3 regions of the Humidesulfovibrio idahonensis genome follow, and region 2 is predicted to be linked to each of the others. Evidence: riboswitches for the same ligand, from Rfam matches in the RefSeq annotation. Region 2 holds a riboswitch; each other region holds the start of a gene.

Region 1 (7,796 bases), on a different contig from region 2:
TGTACAGGTGCCCGGTCTCCTCCTGGAATTCGGTCATGCGCGCGCGCACATGGTCCAAAACGCGCAGAGCCAGGGCGTAGCCGGTCTCGGTGGTGATGTCCTCCAGACCGCCGGTGAAGTTGCGGATCAGCTCGTTGACGCCGTTGACGCCGATGGTGCTGAAGTGGTTGCGCAAGCTGCCCAGGTAGCGCTTGGTGTAGGGAAAGAGTCCGGCGTCCATGCGTCGCTCGATCTCCTTGCGCTTGATCTCAAGGCTCGTGCGCGCGGTTTCAAGCAGGACATCCAGCCGGGCCATGAGGTCGCGCTCGTTGCCGCGTGAAAGGTAGCCCAGGCGCGCGCAGTTGATGGTGACCACGCCCAGCGACCCGGTCTGCTCCGCGCTGCCGAAGAGCCCGTTGCCGCGCTTGAGCAGCTCGCGCAGGTCAAGCTGCAGGCGGCAGCACATGGAGCGCACCATGTTCGGCGTCAGATCGGAGTTCAGGAAGTTCTGAAAATACGGCAGGCCGTACTTGGCGGTCATCTCGAAGAGCAGGTCCACGTTGGGCCCGTCCCAGGGAAAGTCCTTGGTGATGTTGTACGTGGGAATGGGGAAGGTGAACACCCGGCCCTTGGCGTCGCCCGCGGTCATCACCTCGATGTAGGCGCGGTTGATCATGTCCATCTCAGCCTGCAGCTCACCGTAGGTGAAGGACATTTCTTCGCCGCCGATGACCGGATGCTGGCCTTTCAAGTCATCCGGGCAGGTCCAGTCGAAGGTCAGGTTGGTGAAGGGCGTCTGCGTGCCCCAGCGCGAGGGAACGTTGAGGTTGTAAATGAGTTCCTGGATGCACTGGCGGACGTCATCATAGCCGAGCGCATCTTTGCGCAAAAACGGCGCCATGTAGGTGTCGAACGAGCTGAAGGCCTGCGCGCCCGCCCATTCGTTCTGCAGCGTGCCAAGAAAGTTCACGATCTGCCCCACGGCGCTGGAGAGATGCTTGGGCGGCTTGGCCTCCACCTTGCCGGGCACGCCGTTCAGGCCCTCGACGAGAAGCGTGCGCAGCGACCAGCCCGCGCAGTACCCGGCCAGCATGTCCAGGTCGTGGATGTGCAGGTCGCCCTCGCGGTGGGCCTGGCCCACCTCTGGCGGGTAGACGTGATTGAGCCAGTAGTTGGCCGTGACCTTGCCGGAGACGTTCAGGATGAGCCCGCCCAGGGAATAGCCCTGGTTGGCGTTGGCGTTGACGCGCCAATCCTGCCGGTCCAGGTACTCGTTGATGCTGGCCGCCACATCCACCACGGTTTTTTTGTCCTGGCGCAGTTTGGCGCGCTGTTCGCGGTACACGCTGTAGGCGCGCATGGTCTGGAAGTGGTTGGCCGAGATGAGCGCCTGCTCCACCGCGTCCTGGATGTTTTCAATGTCGGGCAGACGGCCGGAGAAGCGGTGGGAGAGCACCTTGACCACCTGCGCGGTGATGAGTCCGGCCTCGGCGTCGTCGAATTCGCCAGTGGCCGCGCCCGCGCGGCGGACGGCCGAGCGGATCTTGCCCGCGTCGAAGCCGATGACTTCGCCGCTGCGCTTGCGCAACTGGGCGGGCGGCGCAATGGGACGCAGCGGGGTGAGGATGGCGGCCGGGGTGGAGGAGGCATCCTCGGACGGCTGGGGATCACGGTGTTGGGCGGTTTGAGACATGGCGGGCTCCGGCGGGTTCTGGTTTCGTTGACGCGGGGGCCGAAACCAGCAGCCGAGGGCAGCACGCCCATCCAAACTGCCGCATCGCCCTCCCACGAGGCAAACGCGTCATGCCGTCCGCGCAGGGTGCGCGGGCGGGAGCAGGCAGGTCTTCGGACTTGCGGGCATTGCGGCGTTCTTGCCGTCTTTCTTGCCCCCGGACTTCCCGGCCTTTCGCCAGTGTCTCGTAGTGGGGGCTCGTTCCCGTTCACCGCTGCGGGGCAGTTCTGGGCTTGCACCAGATTCTCTTTTCACCCGGCAGGGCCGGGCACCAGCTCACGCAGATCTATGAGGCCGGCGGGCGATAAAGTCAAACCCCCCTCATGACGCGCACCCTCCTTGGATTGCTGGGGGGATGCGCGCCGCGGCCGGCAGACGCTGCCAAGCAACGCGGCGTGAACAAGGAAAACCACGCCATGCGGCGATCTAGAAAACATCCAGATGTTCTTTAGATTTATGGGCCACCCGGAGCGCACGACGAGGCTCTTCCGAACGGGCAAGGCATTTGGGACAAAGAGCCTGCGCGTTCATCGTCATGGCCTTGCCCAAGAGCCTGGGCCGGTCTTTTTTGCGCGGCCCGCCCCTTGGGTTCCCCGCGGCCTAGCCGTCGCCGCGCAGCGCGGCTATGGGATCCAGCGCGGCCGCGGCCTGCGCGGGCTTGAGGCCGAAGACGAAGCCGATCAAGAGCGCGCTGCCCAGGGACCAGAAGAACACCTTCCACGAGAAGAGGATTTGCAGCATGCCCAGCCGGGTAAGCAGTTGCCCCAGTCCCAGCCCCAGTCCCAGCCCCACAAGCCCGCCGATGGCCGTCAAAAAGGCCGCCTCGAGCATGAACTGCAGCAGGATGGCGTTCTTGGTCGCGCCCAGGGCCTTTTTGAGCCCTATTTCTCGGCTGCGCTCGCTGACGCTGATGGAGAAGAGGTTGGCCAGCACAAAACCGCCAACGGTCATGGCGGCGGCGGCGGTGACGCCAAGAAAGGCCACCAGCCCGCCCTTGAAGGCGGAAAGGAATTTCAGGATCTCGTCGGCGGTGATGATGGAGAAGTCGTCGTCGTCGCTGTCGGCCAGGTGGTGGTTCATGCGCAGAAAGGCGCGCAGATTCTCCACGTGGCTGCTCATGAGCTGGGGCTCCAGAAACTTGATGCGCATGGCGCGGTAGTACTTGCGGTCCAGGTTGAAACGGCTGGTGAGGGTGCTGATGGGGATGATGACGCGGTCGTCCACATCGCCGCCGCCGCCGGAGGCCCCGCGGTACTTGAGCCGGCCGATGACCTGCACCTGGAACTTGCCCATCTGGAAGGTGCGGCCCACGGGCGACTCGTCGCCGAAGAGCTCGCGGGAGGGCTTGTCGCCCAGCAGGGCGACGCGCGCGCCCAGGCGCACGTCCTCCTCGGAGAGGTCGCGGCCCTCGACCAGCGGCCAGTTCCAGGCGCTGGCGTAGTTTTCCGTGGCGCCGACGATGAGCGTGCCCGGAAGATTCTTGTCCTGAAAGCGCAGAGGAATGTCCTGCTTGGCGCGCATGGGCACCACCAGCGAAACGCCGGGCAGCGACTGGCGGATGGTGCGCATGTCGTCTTCGGTGAGGGTGTTGGTGCGCGCGCCGACAGCCCGCTTCTTGAAGTTCCCGCCGAAGACGAGGGCGGCGTCGGGCCCGAACCATTCGACCAGCTCCACGGCCTTGCGCTCCGCCCCGTCCACGGCGGTGACGATGAGGGTGAGGGCGGCCACGCCGAACCCCACCCCCATGATGACAAAGAGCGAGCGGGCCTTGTAGGCCCACAGGGCCGCCAGGGCCATGCCCCGCAAACGGCCCAGAAGGGTCAGCGTTCCGGCGCTCATGCTCCCTTGCAGGCGGCTTTCGGGCTGTCGGCCAAACAGGCCTCCATGCAGGCGGCCAGCCGCTTGATGCCTTCGTCGATGGTCTCGGCGTCGGCGTTGGAGTAGTTGAGGCGCAGGGTGTTTTCGCCCGTGCCGTCCACAAAGAAGGCCGCGCCGGGCACAAAGGCCACCTTGCACTCCACGGAGCGCTTCAAGAGCTCCGTGGCGGAGAGGTTCTCCGGCAGGGTGACCCAGAGGAACATGCCGCCCTCGGGCTGGGTGACGTGCACGTTCTTGGGAAAGTGCTTGGCGATGGAGGCCTGCATGGTCCGGCACTGGTTGCCGTAAAGCTCGCGGATGCGCGCCACGTGGGCCTCGAAGTCGTTGTCGGCCAGGAACTGGTGCACGATCATCTGGTCGAGGGAGCCGGTGTGCAGGTCGGCCGCCTGCTTGGCGATGACGAGCCGGTCCATGATCTCGCCCTTGGCCACGATCCAGCCCAGGCGGAAGCCGGGCGCGGCGACCTTGGAGAAGGTGCCGAGCAGCATGGAGTGCTCCGGCCGCTGCTTGTACACCGGCGGCAGGGCGCGGCCCTTGAAGCGCAGCTCGCCGTAAGGGTCGTCCTCAAGGAAGAATGTGCCGTGGCGGTGCAGCAGCTCGGCCACCGCTGCGCGCTTTTCTTCGGAATAGGACAGGCCGGAGGGATTCTGAAAGCTGGTGACGGCATAGAACAGCTTGGCGCCCTCAAGGGCCTTGTCGAGGGCGGCCAGGTCCGGGCCGTCGTTCTCCAGCGGCACGGAGCGCCAGGAGGGCCGGAAGATGGTGAAGGCCTGGATGGCGCCCAGGTAGCCGGGCTTTTCCATGACTACGGTATCGCCCGCGTTGACGATGACCTTGGCCACGAGGTCCAGCGCCTGCTGAGAGCCGGTGGTGATGAGGATGTCGTTGGGGTTCACGTTCATGTCCATGCGCCGCTTGTAGCGGTCGGCGATCCACTTGCGCAGGGGCAGGTAGCCCTCGGTGGTGGAATACTGCAGGGCGCTCGGGCCGGACTCGTACAATACCTTGGCGGCGGCGGCGGCGATCTCGGGCACGGGGAAGGAGGCCGGATTGGGCAGGCCGCCCGCGAAGGAGATGACGGAAGGATCCGCGGTGACCTTCAGAATCTCGCGGATGAAAGAACGCTGGGCCTTAGCCACACGATCGGCAAACTGAGGCATGTGGGGGACTCCTTTTCATTATTGTAGGGAGGACTGTAGGCCCGTGCCTCCGCGATTTCAACCCTCCTTGCCTTGACAACCGGCAGGCAAGCGGAGAATCTTGAACGACCTGCAACCTCATAGCCGGAGCACGCCATGACCGACGCCGACAAGGTATTTCGCGACATTGAGGCCATCCGCGCCAAAGCGCCGGTGATCTTGTCCATAACCAACTACGTGGTGACCAACACCACGGCCAACGCGCTTTTGGCCCTGGGCGCCTCGCCCATCATGAGCCACGCGGTTGAGGAAATGGCCGAGCTGGTCGCCATTTCCGGCGGCGTGGTCATCAACCTCGGCACCGTGGCGCCGGAATATCTTGCCGCCATGGATCCCGCCTGGACCGCGGCCGACGAGGCCGGCGTGCCCGTGGTGCTCGACCCCGTGGGCGCGGGCGCGAGCATGCTGCGCACCGTCACCCCCCTGGCCCTGCTCGGCGCGCACCAGCCGTTCATCATCCGCGGCAACGCCTCGGAGATCATGACCCTTGCCGGTGATTCCGGGTCCGCCGCGCGCGGGGTCGACTCCACGGCCAAGAGCGACAACGCGGGCACCGCCGCGCGCACCCTGGCCATGAAGCACAACTGCGCTGTTGTGGTCAGCGGCGAAACCGACTTCGTCACCGAAAGCGGCGCCAAGGTGCGCGTGCTCGGCGGCAGCCCGCTCATGCCGCGCGTCACCGGCCTTGGCTGCACGGCAACGGCCCTGTGCGCGGCCTTTGCCGCCGTGAACAAGAACCCGCTGGAAGCCGCGCTGCATGCCTGCGTCACCATGAAGGTTGCGGGCGAGATGGCGGAACGAAAATCAAGCGGCCCCGGCACGTTGCAGCTGCATTTGTACGATGCGCTGTACAACATGACCGCCCAGGACGTGGTCGACCACATCAAGGTGGTGCACTAGCCATGACGCGGCGGCCGGGCTTTGACCTCGCACTCTATCTGGTGACGGACCGGAAGCTGTGCGGAGAGCGGAGCCTGGCCGACGTGGCGGCCCTGGCCGTGCGCGGCGGCGCAAGCGTTGTGCAGCTGCGCGAAAAGAGCCTGGGCTTCCGCGACATGGTCGCCCTGGGCCAGGCGCTCAAGGCCCTGCTCGCACCGCATGGCGTGCCGCTCATCGTCAACGACCGTGTGGATGTGGCTTTGGCCGTGCAGGCGGACGGCGTTCATCTGGGCCAGTCGGACATGCCCGCGCCCCTCGCCCGGCAATTGCTCGGCCCGGCCGCGCTCATCGGGCTCTCCCTGGAGCGCCCGGACCAGCTGGCCGAGGCCGAAGGCCTGGACATCGACTACTACGGCGTCAGTCCCATCTATCCCACGCCGACCAAGACGGACACGGGCCCCGGCTGGGGCCTGGGCGGCCTGCGCGGTCTGCGCGCCGCCACAGCGCGTCCCCTGGTGGCCATTGGCGGCATCGGCGCGCAAAATGCCGCCGAGGTCATCCGCGCCGGGGCCGACGGCATTGCCGTGGTCTCCGCCATTTGCGCCGCCCCGGATCCGGAGAGCGCGAGCCGCGCCCTGCTCGACGCCGTACGCCGGGAGCTGGCGCTCCGCCCCTGACAGCCACGTCCATCAAGGAGGCCCGCATGACCTCGCCCCACGGCACAAGCACCACGGTCGACGATGGGTACGCCATCCGCCGCATGGCGCGGCATGAGCTGGACTTCGCCCTGGACCTGGCCGCGGCCGAGGGCTGGAACCCCGGCCTGCGGGACGCCGAAGCCTTTTGGCGGGCCGACGGAGACGGCTTCTTTCTCGGCGCGCTGCACGGCGAGCCCGTGGCGGCCATTTCCGCCGTGCGCTACGCCGCGGACCAGCACAGCCCGGCCTTCGGCTTCATCGGTCTGTACCTCGTGCGGCCGGATCTGCGCGGGCGCGGCTATGGCCTGCGTCTGTGGAACGCGGCCCTGAAAGCGCTGGCTGCGCCCACAATCGGTTTGGACGCGGTGGTGGCCCAGCAAAGCGCCTACGCCAAGGACGGTTTCGCCCTGGCCCTGCGCAACAGCCGCTATGAAGGCACGACCGGTGGCGAGATGCCCCCTGGGCTGCACGATCTGGAGGAAACGCCCTTCGCCGAGGTGCTGGCCTACGACAGGCGTTGCTTCCCGGCCCGGCGCGAAGCCTTCCTGACATCCTGGCTCAGCCTGCCGGGGCACGTGGCCCTGGGGCTGCGGCGCGGGGGAAGGCTGGCCGGCTACGGCGTGGTGCGGCCCTGCGGCGTGGGCTCAAAAATTGGCCCGCTCTTCGCCGATGACGCGGTCGCCGCACACAGTCTTTTTCATGGTCTTTGCGCCGCCGCGCAACAGGGCCCGGTCTTCCTCGACGTGCCCCTGCCCAATGCGGACGCGGTGCGGCTGGCCGAGTCCCACGGCATGCGCCAAGTGTTCGAGACCGGGCGCATGTATCGCGGCCCTGCGCCCGCATATGACCTGGAACGCGTCTTCGGCGTCACCAGCTTCGAACTGGGCTGACAAGAAAAAGGCCGCCCCCCAACGGGAGACGGCCCAAATGAACGACGAATGAACGGCGGGTGAACAGCGTTCGACGTGCTTCCTTAGCGTGACCGCTCCCGATCAGGCCGTGGCTTCAGTCAAAACCCGTGCCGCAAATACTGGCGGTCCGCCCGGTTGATGAGCTGGCTGTAGCGGTAGCCGTCCTTGGCCTGGGCTTCGTCATACAGGGCCAGACCCTTCTCGCGGCAGCGCGGGCAGGCGTTGAGCGGAATCTCCACGCCCAGGCAGGCGGGGTTCTTGGTGGTGCGGCTGACGACCTTGAGCAGCCCCCGGCAGGAGTCGCACAGCAGCAGCTCCTCGGTTTGCGCCTCGCTGATGCCGTCGGTGTCGTAATAGATGTCCTTGTGGCGCACGAACCACTCGCCCTCGATCTTGCCGCCGGAGACGCTCTGCTCCAGGCTGGGCGGGTTGAAGTACAGCTCTGGAAGGGCGTCGCACAGCTTGGCCAGATATTCGGCTATCTGCGGCCGCTGCGCATGCTTCACGGCGTCGAAGCCCG
Region 2 (7,796 bases):
GCCGGAGCCGTGGTGCAGGGCTTTGACCGCGACGCCGAGCTGAAGCTTGTGGAGAAGGCGCAGACCCTGAGCCCGGAGGACGTGCGCCAGGCCGCCGCCCGCGTGCTCAAGTGGGAGGAGGCCTCCGTGCTGGAGGTCGCGCCCTAGGTTCGCGCCCTAGGTCTGCACCAAGGGTGAGCTTCAGGGCAGCCGGCCATCCGCCCAAGGGAGGCCTTGCCTGAAAGGCCGCCCATGGGCTAGAGACGATGGACGGCGAACCACAGGCTACGAACAGCGCCCGGCGCGTCCTTGCGGCGCGCCAAGCGGCGACGACAGAGACCACAAGGAGAGCGCATGGCCATATTCAAGGGAACCAAGACCAAGCCAGTGGAGGAGGACGCCAAACCCGACGCCCGCGTGACCCTGGCCAAAGACGTCTACATGGCCGGGCGCTTCAAGATCGTCACCCTGGACTCCATCCACGGACGCGAGGTGCTGGGCACCTTCGGCCTCATCGTGTGCCGCAGCTACACCTTCGACAACGCCTTCTACGGGCTCATCGCCCAGGCGCTTGAGGTCAACGCCGACGCCATCTTGGGCTACCGCGAGAGCGTGGCCTTCCACCCCGAGGGCGAGAAGTACTACTCCTGCTACGGCACGGCCGTGCGCCTCAAGCCCATCAAATAGTCCCAGCAACGCCAAAGGCCCGGATGCGCTATGCTCCGGGCCTTTTTTCGCGCCTTGGGCCAGGGCGCGGGCCTGGACAAGGCCGCGTGCCGCGTGCGAATGTTCCCCATGCTCGAAATAGCCGTATTCCTCTGCGGAGCCGTGGTCATGGTGCTGGAGCTCGCGGGCTCGCGCGTGTTGGCGCCCTTCCTCGGCACCTCCATCATCGTGTGGACAAGCCTCATCGGCGTGGTGCTGGGCTCCCTGAGCCTGGGCTACTGGTGGGGCGGCCGCGTGGCCGACAGACGCCCCCAGGCCAAGGTGCTGGCGCGCATCATCCTGCTGGCCGCGGTGGCCACCCTGCTTTTGGCCGGGCTCAAGGGCTTCATCCTCACCTTTCTGCAAAACCGCGCCAGCCTGTCCGTCTCCACCCTGGCGGCGACCGTGGCGCTCTTCGCCCCGGTCTCGGTGCTGCTCGGCATGGTTTCGCCCTTTGCCGCGCGCCTGCGCATGAACGACGCCAAGCACTCCGGCCGCACCGTGGGCAACCTGTACGCCCTGTCCACAGTGGGCAGCATCGCGGGCACCTTTGCCGCGGGCTTCTGGCTCACGGCCGCTGTGGGCACCACGAACCTCGTGCTGCTCATGGCCGGCGTGCTGATCATCGCCGCCGCCCTCGTGCACCGGGGCGACTGGAAGCCCAAGCTGGCGGCAGGCGCGCTCATCGTTCTGGCAACCGTGGCCCTGGGCCTTTTCGACACCGAACTGCGCGCGGCGAACATCCTCGACCTGGACACCCCGTACCAGCGCGTGCTGGTGTACAACGCCCGCAACTCCGAAACGGGCGAGCGCCTGCGCATGCTCTCCACCGGGCCGGAGGGCAGCCAGTCCGCCGTGGACCTGGCCGACGCCACGCGCCTGGCCCTGCCCTACACGCGCTACTACCGCCTGTCCGCGCACTTCCGGCCGGACGCCCAGCGCATGCTCATGCTGGGCGGCGGCGGGTATTCCTTTCCCAAATACGTGCTGAGCCACCGGGGCGAGTTCGGCGGCGCGCCGCACATGGACGTGGTGGAGATCGACCCCGGCATCACGGCCATAGCCGAGGACCACTTCATGCTGCGGCCCTTTCCCGGCCTCGCGGTGCACCACGACGACGCCCGGCGCTTTCTGAACCAGTGCGCGCCCGCCGCCTACCAAGTGGCCCTGGTGGACGTGTTCACCAGCCACCTTTCCGTGCCCTTCCACCTGGCCACGCAAGAGACCGCCCAGGCCCTTTCCCGCGCGCTGGACGAAAACGGCGTGGTGCTGGTGAACTGCATCAGCGCGGCCGAGGGGCCGAAAAGCCGCTTCTACCGGGCGCTTTTGGCCACCTACCGCTCGGTGTTCCCCCGCGTGGAGAGCTTTCTGCTGGAGCCGGAGGACCCGAAGGACCTGCAGAACATCATCCTGGTGGCGTTCAAGTCCCCGGCCGCGCCCATTTTCACCAGCGCCGACCCGGACTACGCGCCCCTGCTGGCCCACCGCTACCTGCCCCCGGCGCGCCTGCCGGGCGACCCGCCCGCCCTCACCGACGACTTCGCCCCGGTGGACCACTATCTGCTGAACCTTTAGCGCAAAAAAGGGCCGCCCGCGTCCGCGCAGGCGACCCCCCATTCGAGTGTTGTTCCGACACGCCGGAGACCGTCCGGGCGTGCGCGGTTTTGCGCCTAGGCCCCGGTGCTGACCCCGGCCGAGGCGAAGGAGGCCATGTCGTTGTACATGGCGCAGGCGCTGCGCAGCAGGAACATGGCCAGGGCCGCGCCCGTGCCCTCGCCCAGGCGGAAGCCCAGGTCGAGCAGGGGCTTCTTGCCCATCTGCTTCACGGCGTACTGGTGGCCCGGCTCGGCCGAGGCGTGGGAAAGCACGGTGTAGTCCGCCGTGGCCGGACAGAGCTTCCAGGCCGCAACCGCGGCCGCGGTGGAGATGAAGCCGTCCACGCAGACCAGCTGGCGGTTCTTGGCTCCGCCCAAGATGAGCCCGGCCAGGGCCGCGATCTCAAGCCCGCCCAGGGCCGTCAGAATCTCCAGCGCATCGCCCCCGGCCACCGCGCCGCCGTTGACCTTGAGCCCCTGGCGGATGACCTCCACCTTGCGGCTCACGCCGGTCTTGTCCAGACCCGTGCCGGGGCCGGTCATGTCCGCCGGGTCCAGGCCCAGGTAGGCGCAGTAGAGCGCGGTGGAGGGCGTGGTGTTGCCTATGCCCATGTCGCCGGTGCCCAGCACGCGCACGCCCTCGGCATTGGCGCGGTCGGCCAGATCCACGCCCAGCAGCAGCGCTTGCAGGCACTGCTCCGTGGTCATGGCCGGGCCCTTGGCCAAGTTTGCCGTGCCTTCCGCCACCTTGCCCCGAATGAGGCTAGGGTGCGCGTCGAAGTCCGGGCCCTTGCAGCCCGCGTCCACCACGTAGAGCTGCACCCCGGCGGTTTTGGCCAGCACGTTGATGCCCGCGCCGCCGTTCAGGAAGTTCAGCACCATCTGGCGCGAGACCTCCTGGGGAAATAGGCTCACGCCCTCCTCCACCACGCCGTGGTCGCCCGCGATGGTGTACACGCGGGCGGGGTCGGCCTGGGGCGCCTTGCCCTCCTGAACCAGATACAGTTGCAGGGCCAGCTCCTCCAAACGTCCCAGGCTGCCCTGGGGCTTGGTCAGGTTGTCCAGGTGGGCCTGGCCGGCCGGGGCCAGGGACAGATCCACCGGTGAAATGGACGAGAGGACGGCTTCGAGTTTGGCGCGCATGGGGGCTCCTTGGTTTACAGATGCCGGCAGGGGTGCCGGGTCGGCCTCGCCGGGCGGGCGGCAAAAAAAGGCCCGGCGGGCGCAAAAACGCCTACCGGAACCTTTTTCCATCAAGTTCCTAAAATATGACCACCGCGGACAGGTCTTCCGGCTTCCGGATCAATCTGGTGGAGACGGCCTTCCCGCCGGGCGATGCCCGTGCAGTGGCTGGGCGCTTCAAGCCCCGCGTCTCCCCAGTCCCCGGTTACGGCGATGGGATCGCCACGGAATCGCACCGTGTTCCGGGATGTCCGCCCGGTGGCTCTTTGCTACCGCAAGCCAAGCCGCTTTTCAAGGTCTTTGCGGGCTGGCCGTCAAGACAGAGGGGCAAGTCAAAGAGACAGGCCAGGCGGGCGAATGCCAGCCAAGCCAGGCCGCAGCGCTTTTCTCAGGTCGAGCCACTCGGGCACGGCCGCTCTGCCGCGCCGGGCAAGCCAAGAGGAAGGAGACAGGGTGCGATCCGCACAAGAGGCCCGTCTTCTCCTTGCGGCCGGGCTATGCGGCACGTTGATTGCAATCCTTTTCGCGTGGACAAACGCCTCGCCATACTGCACGCCAACTGCCAGGGCGAACCCCTGGCCGAGGCCTTGCGCGCCAGCCCGGAATTCGATCGGCGCTTCACCCCGCGCGTGCATTTGAACTACACCCGCGAGCCCATACCACAGACCGAGCTCGATGCCTGCGGCCTGTTCCTGTACCAGCACCTGGGCCAGGAATGGGGCGGGCTGGCCTCGACCGAACTGCTCAAGCGCCTGCCCACGGGGTGCCGCAGCCTGTGCATTCCCAACATGTTCTTCCGCGGACCCTGGCCCTTGTGGTCCGGCGCGCCGGGCTTCGACTACCGCGATGTGTTCCTCGACCACCTGCTGGACCTCGGGCTGCCCCGGCGCGACATCCTGCACCTGTATCTGCACACGCCCCTGGCCGCCAAGTACGACCTCGCGGCCCTGCTTGAGGAGACCATCGGCACGGAGCGCGCCCGCCAGGCCCACACTCCGGTGCCGTACCTGGACTATGTGCTCGAAAATTTCCATGCGCGGCCCTTGTTCCACACCATCAATCACCCAAGCGCGGAGCTGCTGGCCCACGCGGCAACGGGCATTCTCCGGCTGCTCGGCCTGGAGCCCCCGGACCAGGAGCGGCTGAAGCTGCTGCGCACCGGCTACGAGGATTTCACCCTGCCCATCCATCCCCAGGCGGCCGCATTCTATGGGCTGCGCTACGCCGACGCGCACACGCGCTACCCGGTCTACGGCAGGCAGAGAACCTTCGACGAATACGCCGCGGCCTATGTGGACTGCCGCCTGGCCGGCATCGACACCTTCATCGGCTATCTGCAGGTGGCGTGACCCATGACGCAGCCAACGCGCACCATCGCCTGGGTCGGCGGGCAGTTCTTCCAGCCGCACATGGAGGCCGAGGGCTTCCGCGCCGTGCACATCCCCATGGCCCGGCCCCAGGTCTTCGCCTGGGAGGACATGGTGCAGCGCTGCGCGGGCGCGCCGGACGCCGTGGTCTACTGCGACCGCAGCCTGCCGCCGCCCCTGCCCGGCGTGGAGCGTTTTCCCTGCCTCACGGCCTTCTACTGCATCGACTCGCACATCCACGGCTGGTACCCGCTGTACGCCGGGGCCTTCGACCTCTGCGCCGTGAGCCTGCGCGACCATGTTGCGCGCTTCGAGGCCGAGCTCCCGCCCGGCCGGGTCATCTGGCTGCCGCCCTTTGCCGAGGACAGGTACCGGCCCGCCAAGGCCGAAAAGACCTTCGACCTGCTGTTCGCCGGCACGGTGAACCCGGAGACCACGCCGCAGCGGCACGAGTTTTTGGCCCGGCTGGCCGCCCTGTTCCCCAGCCTTGCCGTGCGCCAGGGAGACTTCAACCAGCTGCTGCCCCAGGCGCGGGTGGTGCTGAACATCGCCGAGCGCGGCGACCTGAATTTCCGGGTGTTCGAGGCCCTGGCCTGCGGCTCCTGCCTGCTCACCCCGGCCATCGCCAACGGGCAACCTGAGCTGTTCCGCGCTGGCGAGCACTTCATCACCTATGCCCCCAACGATCCGGCCGACGCGGCGGACAAGGCCCGCGCCCTGCTGGCCGACCACGCCCGGCGCGACGCCCTGGCCCAGGCCGGGCGCGCCCTTGTGGACGCCAAGCACCGGCCCGCGCACCGGGCCAAGACCCTGGCCGCGTTGCTGCGCCAAGGTTTTGACGACAAGCTCGCGGCCCGGCGTCTTGCCCAGCCGGATGCGGCGCTGCGCAAACGCCTGCGCCTCATGTATCTGCACTGGGCCGAGCAAGGCGGCGAGCCCGGCCTTTGCGCCCGCTACCTGGCCGAGGCCCGCGCCCTGGCCTGAGCCTTTGCGCTGGCATGAAATCTGCTTTCCTGGCAGCATGATGCCGCGCCAGAGTGCGCCCGGCCAACCGCTGCCCAGCGCGCAGCCACGCCAAAGCCGCGCACCCGGCGCAAGGAGTAGCGCATGCCCCCCTGTCCACGCACCCATGTTCCAAAAACTCCGGTCCCGCGCCGCAGGAGCGCTCCTGTTCTGCGCGCCTGCGGCCTGGCCCTGGCCGGGTGCTTGCTGCTGGCCTCCTGCTCCGCCTCGGACGCGGTGAGCATTGCCCGCGTGGCCAGCGGCGACACCAACGCCGCAGTGGGCATGGCGCGCAACAAGGCCATCCGCTACGCCACCAACCCCAGCGCCATCACGGCCGACTACAAGCGCTTCAAGAACCTGCTGGCGACCTTCCGCCGGGCCGTGGGCGGCACCTGGGGCCAGGGCGACGCCAAGGAGGCCAAGCCCAAGGAGTACGTGAAGTACACCAACAACTATCTTTCCCGCGCCAGCGTCGATTTCGAGGAAGGCCGCATCACGGTTGAGACCCTGGACCAGAACGCGCCGCACAAGAGCCTGCGCGAGGCCATCGTCACCACGCTTTTGACGCCCTACGATCCGCGCGCCGTGGACATGTACTCCAGCGGCCCGGTGAAGCTCGGCGGCACGCCGTTCCTGCTGGGCGAGGTGAAGGACCAGCGCGGCCAGAACATCAAGACCGAGGAGCAGGCCGAGGCCTTTGCCCGCGCCATCATGGAGAACGGCGTGCGCGAGCGCCCCGGAGACATCCCCGGCAAGACCGTGAGCTACGTGGTCATCCCCATGGCCACCGACCACATGTACGTGCGCGCCGCCAAGTTCAAGCCCATGGTCGAGGATGCCTCCCGCCGCTTCAACGTGCCGCGCAACCTCATCTACGCCATCATCCGCGTGGAGAGCGACTTCAACCCCTACGCCATCAACGGCGTGCCCGCGGTGGGCCTCATGCAGATAGTGCCGCAAACCGCCGGGGCCGAGGTGCAGCAATACCTGACCAAGAAGCGCGGCGAGCCCAGCAAGGCCTATCTCTTCGATCCCGAGAACAACATCATGTTCGGCGCCGCGTACCTAAGCCTGCTGGACACCCGGCACCTTGCCGGCGTGGGCAACCCTGTGAGCCGCGAGTACTGCGTCATCGCCTCGTACAACGGCGGCAGCGGCGCGCTGCTCAAGACCTTCAACCGCGCCGACCGCGCCAAGGCCCTGGACGTCATCAACAGCCGGTCGCCCCTGGCCGTGTACGAGACCATCACCCAAAGCCACGCGGCCGAGGAAACGCGCATGTACCTGAAGAAGGTGCTGGCGGCGAAGAAGCAGTTCGTGGGCATGTAGCGGAAGTGCAAATCGTGCGGCCGCGAAGGCGGGTTCGCGGGCCGTTACGTGCGCGGCGCAGGCAGAGCCTCTCGGTCCCCTGGGATCTGCGGCAAAGGCTTCGCGCCGGAGTGGCGCGCTCCTACCGCCAGTCCCGGCCGCTCATGAGCTTCCAGGCGTTCTGATAGGCGATCTTGGCCCCGGCCTCGGGGCTCAGGCTGCGCAAAATGAGCCGGCGGAAGTTGCCGGTCACGCGCTCGTAATTGTCCCAGCGCCCGGTGTTCACGTCCGAGCCGAATACGAAGCGGTCGGCGTGCTCCTCAAACAGCGCCCGCCACTGGCTGTTCAGCCTGGCGTCGGGCTGGTCCTTGCCCTTGTCCGGGTTGATGTTGTCGTACAGCACGGCGTCCACCTGCCGGGTGCCCCTGTGGGTACTGCCCGGCGGCGACTGGTTCAGATCGAAGTACAGGTTCGGATGGCGCGCAAGCATGGCGCGCACGCCCTCCGGCGTGGGCAGCACGGTCCAGGTGGCGCGGTTGCGGTTGCGGCCCACGTGGCACCAAATGACCTTGGCCCTGGGATGCCGGACCAGCATGCGCTCCAGCTCCGGCAAAAGCGCATCCTCGGCCTCGTGATGCAGCAGAAACGGCAGCCC
Region 3 (7,796 bases), on a different contig from region 2:
GCGCAGCAATCTGCTCCAGCGCTACCCGGACACGGTGTTCTTCACGGAGGTCGGGGTGGACAGCTACCTCGGCGTGCCCATGCACAATGCCGACGGGCTCAGGATCGGGCACCTGTCCATCATGGACCGGCGGGCCATGCCCGATGACCCCTCGATCATCGCCACCCTGCGGCTGTTCGCCCTGCGCGCCAGCGCGGAGGTCATGCGCCTGCGCGCGGAGCGCGACCTGCGCGCCTCGCTGCGGGAAAAGGAAGTGCTGCTGAAGGAGATCCACCACCGGGTCAAGAACAACATGCAGATCGTCTCCAGCCTGCTCAGCCTGCAGGCGCGCGACGTGCAGGACCCGGCCGTGCTGGAGCTTTTGGCCCAGAGCCGGGCGCGCATCCTCTCCATGGCCCTGGTGCACGAAGACCTCTACCAGACCGGCAACCTGGCCCAGGTGGACTTCCGCCACTATCTGGAGCGGCTGGCCCAGCGCGTGGGCGCGGGCATGGCCGGGGCCCCCGGCATCAGCATCGAGCTTGAGCTGGACGAACTCTCCCTGGGCATCGACCAGGCCATACCCCTGGGGCTTTTGTGCAACGAGCTTTTGACCAACGCCCTGAAGCACGCCTTCAAGGGCCGCGAGCAGGGCACTGTGCGGGTGCTGCTCACCCACGGACCGGGCCAGGCCCAAATCACCGTGCGCGACGACGGCCAGGGCCTGCCCGCAAACTTCCGCCCCGGCGAGGGCAACACCCTGGGGCTCGAGCTCGTGTGGTCCCTGGCGGAGCAGCTGCACGGCGCGGCCGAGGCCAAAAACGACGGCGGCGCGGTCTTCACCGTGCGCTTTCCCCTGAGTTGACAATCTGTTGCGCTCGCGACAGCTCCCCCGTGCCCACCAAGCGCAAGGCCGCTCCCAGGCCTCGCGGCGGATTTTTGTTCAGTGTCGACTCCAGGACTCGCAGCCTCCCCCGCGTTGACGCCTTGCCGCCCTCCACGTAGAATCATCCAATGAGCACAATCACCCCCGGAACAGAGGCCCTGGCCCTGCGCGAAAAGCATTCCGCCGCCCTGGCCTCGGTGTTGGCGGCCCTTGCGCTGACGGGCATGAAGCTCGTGGTGGGCATAGCCTCCGGCAGCCTGGGCATTTTGTCCGAGGCCGCCCACAGCGCCCTGGACCTTGTGGCCGCCGGCGTCACCTTCTATGCCGTGCGCATCTCCACCCTGCCGCCGGACCGCAAGCACCCCTACGGCCACGGCAAGGTGGAAAACCTCTCGGCCCTGGTCGAAACCCTGCTGCTTCTGGGCACCTGCGTGTGGATCGTCTTCGAGGCCGTGAACCGCCTGCTGCACCCCAAGCCCGTGGAGGCCACGCTTTGGGCCGCGGGCGTCATGGCCGTGTCCATCGTGGTGGACTTCACGCGCTCGCGCATGCTGCTGGCCGCGGCCAGAAAGCACAACAGCCAGGCCCTGGAGGCCGACGCCCTGCACTTCTCCACGGACATCTGGTCGTCGCTGGTGGTGCTGGCGGGCCTGGGCGCGCTGGCCCTGGCCGACAGCCTGGACCCGGCCACGCCCCTGGCCCAGTGGCTGCACCGGGCCGACGCCCTGGCGGCCCTGGCCGTGTCCGGCATCGTCCTGTGGGTCAGCATCCGCCTGGGCCGGCAGGCCGTGGACGTGCTGCTGGACGCGGGCGTGCAGGAGGCCCAGGACGGCATAGAAAAGCGCGTGGCGCATCTGCCGGGCGTGCTCAGCGTGCGCCGGGTGCGGGTGCGCCAAAGCGGCCCGGCCAGCTTTGTCGACATGCTGCTGGGCGTGCGCGCGGGGCTGGAGCTGGAGGACGGCCACCAGGTGGTGTGCCAGGCGCGCGATGCGGCCCAGGCCGTGCTGCCCGGCGCGGACGTGCTGGTGGAGCTGCGGCCGGAGGAAGACGGCGCCGCGGGGCTGCTGGACCGCGCCAAGGCCGTGGCCGACACCTACGACCTGGGCGTGCACGACCTGGATTTGCGCCACGCCGACGGCGTGCTGCTGTTGAACCTGCACGCCGAGGTGCCGGAGTCCCTCTCCCTGGCCGAGGCGCACAAGCGCATCAGCGGCATGGAGGCCCAGCTGCGGGCCGAGCTCGGCGGCGCCTGCCACGTGGTGACGCACATAGAACCGCAGGGCGCGCACCCGGAGCCGGCCCTGGACGACCCGGAGAGCGCCGAGACCCTGCGCCTGGCCATCAAGGAGGTTGTGGACGAGACCCCCGGCGTGTGCGACCTGCACGGCCTGGTGCTCTTGCGCTCCGGCGCGCGGGTGTCCGCCTCGTTCCACTGCCGCATGCACCCGCAAACGCCCATCACCCAGGCCCACGACCGCACCGTGGCCCTGGAGGCCAGCCTGCGCGCGCGTCTGCCCCAGCTCATCCGCATCACCATCCACATGGAGCCGGACGAATCCGTGCCCGCCGCACTGGAGCAACCCATCACCTGACTTGTCGGTGTCTGGCCTGCCGGAGCGTGATCCGTCAGAGCCTCGCCTCTCGACTTCCAAACAGGCGGCGTCCAAACAGGCGGCGTCCAAGCGGACAACCGTTTGACCGCGCCTCGTCCCAGCGCTCGCAGTCCGACAGCCCAGCGCCTGGAACCGCCAAGCCTCTAACCCGCCGCCGGGGCAGCCATTTGAAGCCACGCCAAGGCAACGCCAAGCCAGCGCAGGAGCACGGCAAGGCCAGCGCGCGCCCTCACGCCGAAAAACCGCCCGCTCCCCCGGCTTGACAGCCATGCCCGCGCGGGCTAGCCAAACAATAGCTCAACACTCGCCAGAAACCCATCGGGTAACGGAAGACGGTGCAAATCCGTCGCAGACGCGCTGCTGTAACCGGGAAAAACGCCGGTCGCGCCCACTGAACCGCTCGCGGTTCGGGAAGGACGCGGCCACCAAGGCCGGGGGACGTGCCCCCGCCCGGAAGCCAGAAGACGACCCGAAACGGACGATAGTGCAGGCCTCGCGACCTGGGCCGCAGGACATTGAACGCCCCCCCGTCGGCGTTTCCGCTGGATTGTTCAGACAGACGGCTCAGCGCGCTCCCGCCCCCTCCAGTCTCTTGCGCCCTCGCTTCGCCTTGTGGTTCTGGCCAAAATCGGACGACCGGAGGTTACCGCATGTTGACGCACACTTTGGGCTTTCCCCGCATGGGCGCGGCCCGCGAACTCAAAAAGGCGCTGGAGGCGTTCTGGACAGGCGGCCCGCTGCGCGACGCAGGCCGCGGAGCGGAACGCGACGCCCTGCTCGAAACCGCGCGGAACCTGCGCCTGCGCCACTGGACCAGCCAGGTCCAGGCGGGTATCGACATCGTGCCCGTGGGCGACTTTTCCCTGTACGACCACATGCTCGACATGACCCTGCGCCTGGGCGCGGCGCCGGGCCGCTTCGGTCCGGCCGATGCGGACGGCGGCCTGGAGCGGTACTTCCGCATGGCCCGGGGCGGCGGCGAGGGCCAGGACCACGCGGCCATGGAGATGACCAAGTGGTTCGACACCAACTACCACTACATCGTGCCGGAGCTCACGCGCGGGCAACGCTTCGACCCCGACGCGCGCGACCTGCTGGACCAGCTGGCCGAGGCCCAGGCCGCGGGCTTCCGCGCCAAGGTGGTCTTGCCCGGCCCCTGCACCTTTTTGCACCTGAGCAAAAGCGTGGACGCGGGCTTTGACCGCTTCGAGCTTCTGCCCGCCCTCACCGAGGCCTACGCCAAGCTCATCGGCCAGCTGGCCCTGCGGGCGGAGTGGATACAGATCGACGAGCCGGTGCTGGCGCTGGACCTGCCGCAGCACCTGCCGCGCCGGTTCCGCAGCGCCCTGGTGCGGCTCACCCAGGCGGCCAAGCCCGCCAAGCTCATGCTCGCCACATACTTCGGCGGCGTGGCTCAAAACGCGGATGTCTACTCCGGCCTGGATCTGGACGCCCTGCACCTGGACCTGACGCGCGCGCCGGAGCAGCTTGCGGGCATATACGCCCACCTGGCCCCGCGCACGGCCCTATCCTTGGGCGTGGTGGACGGCCGCAACATCTGGCGCGTGGATGCGGACAAGGCCCTGGCCCTGCTGGACCACGCGGCGCGGGCCATAGGCCCGGAGCGCCTGCTCGTGGCGACGTCCTGCTCGCTGCTGCACTGCCCCGTGGACCTGGAGGGCGAAACGCGGCTGGCTCCGGAGCTGCGCGGTTGGATGGCCTTTGCCCTGCAAAAGTGCGGCGAGGTGCGCAAGCTGGCCGACTGCGCGGGCGGACTGGACCGCAGCCTGGGCCGCTCCTGCGCGGACTGGCTGGCCGAGAACCGGGGCATCCGCATGGCCCGCGCCCACAGCCCGCTTCTGAACAACCCGGACGTGGCCCGGCGCATGGCGGCCGTCGGCCCGGACATGCTGGCCAGGCCCCTGCCCTATGCCGGTCGGGCCGGGCTGCAGCGCGCGGCCCTCGGCCTGCCGCCCTTGCCCACCACGACCATCGGTTCCTTTCCACAAACCAAAGAGGTGCGCTCGGCCCGCGCCCGGTTCAAAAAGGGCGAGCTTTCGCCCGAGGGCTACAAGGCCTTCCTTGAGGACACCATCCACGACGCCGTGGGCACGCAGGAGCGTCTGGGGCTCGACATGCTGGTGCACGGCGAGCCGGAGCGCAACGACATGGTGGAGTACTTCGGCGAACAGCTGGCCGGCTTCTGCTTCACCCAGAACGGCTGGGTGCAAAGCTACGGCTCGCGCTGCGTCAAGCCGCCGGTGATCTACGGCGACGTGAGCCGCCCCGGCCCCATGACCGTGGACTGGAGCCGCTTCGCCCAGTCCCTGACCAAGAAGCCCATGAAGGGCATGCTCACCGGTCCGGTGACCATCCTCTGCTGGAGCTTCGTGCGCGACGACCAGCCCAGGGCCGAGACCTGCAGGCAGATCGCCCTGGCCCTGCGCGACGAGGTCTGCGACCTGGAGGCCGCGGGCATCAAGGCCATCCAGATCGACGAGCCCGCCCTGCGCGAGGGCCTGCCCCTGCGCCGCGCGGACTGGGACGCCTATCTGCTCTGGGCCGTGGACGCCTTCCGCCTGGCCGTGGGCGGGGCCGCGGCGCAAACGCAGATCCACACCCACATGTGCTACTGCGAGTTCAACGAAATCGTGGAGTGGATCGCCCGGCTCGATGCGGACGTCATCAGCATCGAGGCCAGCCGCAGCCGCATGGAGCTCTTGGAGGCCTTCCGCCGCTTTGAATATCCCAACGAAATCGGCCCCGGCGTGTACGACATCCACAGCCCGCGGGTGCCCGGCACGGCGGAGATGCTGGACCTCTTGCGCCGCGCGGCCGAGGTCATTCCGGCCGGCCGCCTGTGGGTCAACCCGGACTGCGGGCTCAAGACCCGCGCCTGGCCCGAGACCCTGGCCAGCCTGACGAACATGGTCGAGGCCGCGCGCCTGGCCCGCGCGGAGCTGACGTCCCGGTAGAGCGACACCGCCCGGCGCCGCCGCCTCGGCTTGGGGGGGCTGCGCCGGGCTTCTGCGGGGCGAACTTGAATAATCGGTCAACGCCCTGCCAAGGCGCCTTCAATCAGATTGCCATGCCCGGCAAACTGCTATAAGCTTTGGCATACAGTGGCAGTATTTCCCGCAGCCGCCTCCCCACTGCGACGGAGGAAGACATGGCCAAGAAGGACACCGAGGAAAAGCCCCTCTGCGACGCCACGGAACTGGCGGGCTTGGCTCCGGTCTCCATCATGTGCTTCAACTGCCAGGGTGACATCACCTTCGTCAACGACTGGCACATCCACAACTTCGCCAAAGACAAGCGCCAAAAGGAAGACTACCTCGGCAAGTCCATCTTCGACCTGCCGGGCATCGTCAGCTCCGGGCTGGCCCAGCACATCGAGGAAGTCTTCACCGGCCAGCCCATCCAGGTCGAGAACATCTTCACCTCGGAATTCAGCGGCGGGCAAAGCGGCTATCAAAGCATGCGCGCCATCCCGGTCAAGAAGGACGGCCGGCTCATCGGCGGCATCGTCATCCGCGAGGACGTGACCAAGTACGTGCTCTCCGAAAAAAAGGTCATCGACTCCGAGCGCAAGATCAAGGCCCTGCTCAACGCCAGCCAGGAATCGGCCATCCTCGTGGACAAGCAGGGCGTGTTCCTGGCCCTGAACGACGAGGCGGCCAAACGCCGGGGCAGCACGGTGCAGGATCTCATCGGCACCTCGTCCTACGCCTGCCTGCCCGAGGAAAGCGCCGCCCAGCGCCGCGACAAGCTGCGCATGGCCCTGCGCGAAAAAAGCCCCATCTGCTACCAGGAAGACCTGGAAGACCGCAGCAGCACCGTGTGCATCTACCCCGTCATCAACGACTCCGGCGAGGTGGACGCCCTGGCCGAGTTCTCCCAGGACATAACCCAGCAGATACGCCGCGAAAAAGAGCTGGTGAACGCCAGGATCATGGCCGAGAGCGCCAACGTGATGAAGTCGCAGTTTTTGGCCAACATCAGCCACGAGCTGCGCACCCCGCTCAACGGCATCCTCGGCATGGCCCAGGTGGGGCTCGCGAGCGACCCCGACGAGGAGCAGCAGGACTGCCTGGAGGTCATTCGCGACTCCGCCGTGCGCCTCACCAACGTCATCAACAACCTGTTGGATTTGGCGGACATAGAGGCCGGAGCCATAGAACCCATCATCAAGGAGTTCGACCTCGCCGAACTCATGCGCTCCATAGCCAACAACTTTTCCGTGCAGGCCAAACTCAAGGGGCTGGTGCTGGAGCTGAGCCTGCGCCAGGGCGTGCCCCACCGCGTCTGCGGCGACGAGTTCCGCGTGCGCCAGGTGCTGGTCTGCCTCATGAGCAATGCGCTCAAATGCACGGGCGCCGGGCGCATCGAAATGGGCGTGTCCCTGGCGGAGCAGCCCGGATCCGGGCAGACGCCGGACAAACGGCCCGGCGACCAGCCGGACGAGCACGCGCCGGACGGGGTGGACCTGGTCTTTCATGTGGAGGACACGGGCGTCGGCATCGAGGCAGAAAAGATGGAATGCATCTTCGACAGCTTCACCCTGGCCGAGGACGTGCTGACCAAGCGCCGCAGCGGCGTGGGCGTGGGGCTGTGCATCGCCCGCAACCTCGTCAACCTCATGGGCGGAGAGATTGCCGCCACTTCCTCGCCGGGCCGGGGCAGCCGCTTCTACTTCCGCCTGCGCCTTGCCCTGCCCCAGACCTGCGCCCAGGACGCCAAGCCCGCCAGCCAGCCGACGCCGGAGACCGAAGGCACGCGCATTCTGCTGGTGGAGGACGAGGTGATAAACCGCATGATGACCACCACCCTGCTGCGGCGCATGGGCTACACCGTGTTCCTGGCGGAAAACGGCGTGGAGGCCCTGCGCGCCCTGGACAAGGACAAGGTGGACGCCATCCTCATGGACATCCAGATGCCGCTCATGGACGGCATCGAGGCCACGCACCACATCCGCCGGGGCGAGGTGCCCGGCCTGGACAAGAGCGTGCCGATCATCGCCCTGACGGCCTACGCCCGCGAGAAGGACCGGAAGCGCTTCCTAGAGCTGGGCATGGACGACTTCGTGCCCAAGCCCCTGGTGGCGGAGGAACTGTTCCGCGCCCTGGAGCAGTGCCTGCTGCGCCGCAAGACCGCCCCCGCAAACTGAGAAGCCGCCCGGCGGCGCAAGGCCCGGAACGAAACAGCCCCGCTAGCGGCCCACGCTGCGCTGCAAAAGCACGAAGTCGGCCAAGGTCAGCAGCAGCATGGCCTTGAGCACCGGCACAATGCGCGGAATGGCGCAGATGTCGTGCCGCCCG

The links. A riboswitch is a leader RNA that binds a small molecule or an ion and turns the genes downstream of it on or off. The one in region 2 is predicted to bind cobalamin.
Region 1: another riboswitch for cobalamin. It lies ahead of ACYQ4W_RS12860 (ribonucleoside triphosphate reductase); the one in region 2 lies ahead of cobT (nicotinate-nucleotide--dimethylbenzimidazole phosphoribosyltransferase).
Region 3: another riboswitch for cobalamin. It lies ahead of metE (5-methyltetrahydropteroyltriglutamate--homocysteine S-methyltransferase); the one in region 2 lies ahead of cobT (nicotinate-nucleotide--dimethylbenzimidazole phosphoribosyltransferase).

The regions. Positions count from the first base shown of each region.
Region 1 covers NZ_BAAHYE010000003.1:1,445,148-1,452,943, reverse strand. The annotation lists gene ACYQ4W_RS12860 (ribonucleoside triphosphate reductase) at 1-1,672, opposite strand, end outside; cobalamin riboswitch at 1,799-2,002, opposite strand; gene ACYQ4W_RS12855 (ABC transporter permease) at 2,312-3,550, opposite strand; gene ACYQ4W_RS12850 (aminotransferase-like domain-containing protein) at 3,547-4,749, opposite strand; gene thiM (hydroxyethylthiazole kinase) at 4,885-5,688, shown strand; gene thiE (thiamine phosphate synthase) at 5,691-6,344, shown strand; gene ACYQ4W_RS12835 (GNAT family N-acetyltransferase) at 6,371-7,255, shown strand; gene ACYQ4W_RS12830 (histone deacetylase family protein) at 7,375-7,796, opposite strand, start outside.
Region 2 covers NZ_BAAHYE010000002.1:250,604-258,399, reverse strand. The annotation lists gene ACYQ4W_RS01455 (M16 family metallopeptidase) at 1-147, shown strand, start outside; gene ACYQ4W_RS01450 (hypothetical protein) at 334-666, shown strand; gene ACYQ4W_RS01445 (fused MFS/spermidine synthase) at 697-2,259, shown strand; gene cobT (nicotinate-nucleotide--dimethylbenzimidazole phosphoribosyltransferase) at 2,355-3,422, opposite strand; cobalamin riboswitch at 3,565-3,705, opposite strand; gene ACYQ4W_RS01435 (WcbI family polysaccharide biosynthesis putative acetyltransferase) at 3,989-4,810, shown strand; gene ACYQ4W_RS01430 (glycosyltransferase family protein) at 4,814-5,812, shown strand; gene ACYQ4W_RS01425 (murein transglycosylase domain-containing protein) at 5,936-7,162, shown strand; gene ACYQ4W_RS01420 (amidohydrolase family protein) at 7,284-7,796, opposite strand, start outside.
Region 3 covers NZ_BAAHYE010000003.1:1,869,873-1,877,668, reverse strand. The annotation lists gene ACYQ4W_RS14645 (sensor histidine kinase) at 1-844, shown strand, start outside; gene ACYQ4W_RS14640 (cation-efflux pump) at 994-2,457, shown strand; cobalamin riboswitch at 2,806-2,944, shown strand; gene metE (5-methyltetrahydropteroyltriglutamate--homocysteine S-methyltransferase) at 3,129-5,453, shown strand; gene ACYQ4W_RS14630 (PAS domain-containing hybrid sensor histidine kinase/response regulator) at 5,648-7,645, shown strand; gene aroC (chorismate synthase) at 7,688-7,796, opposite strand, start outside.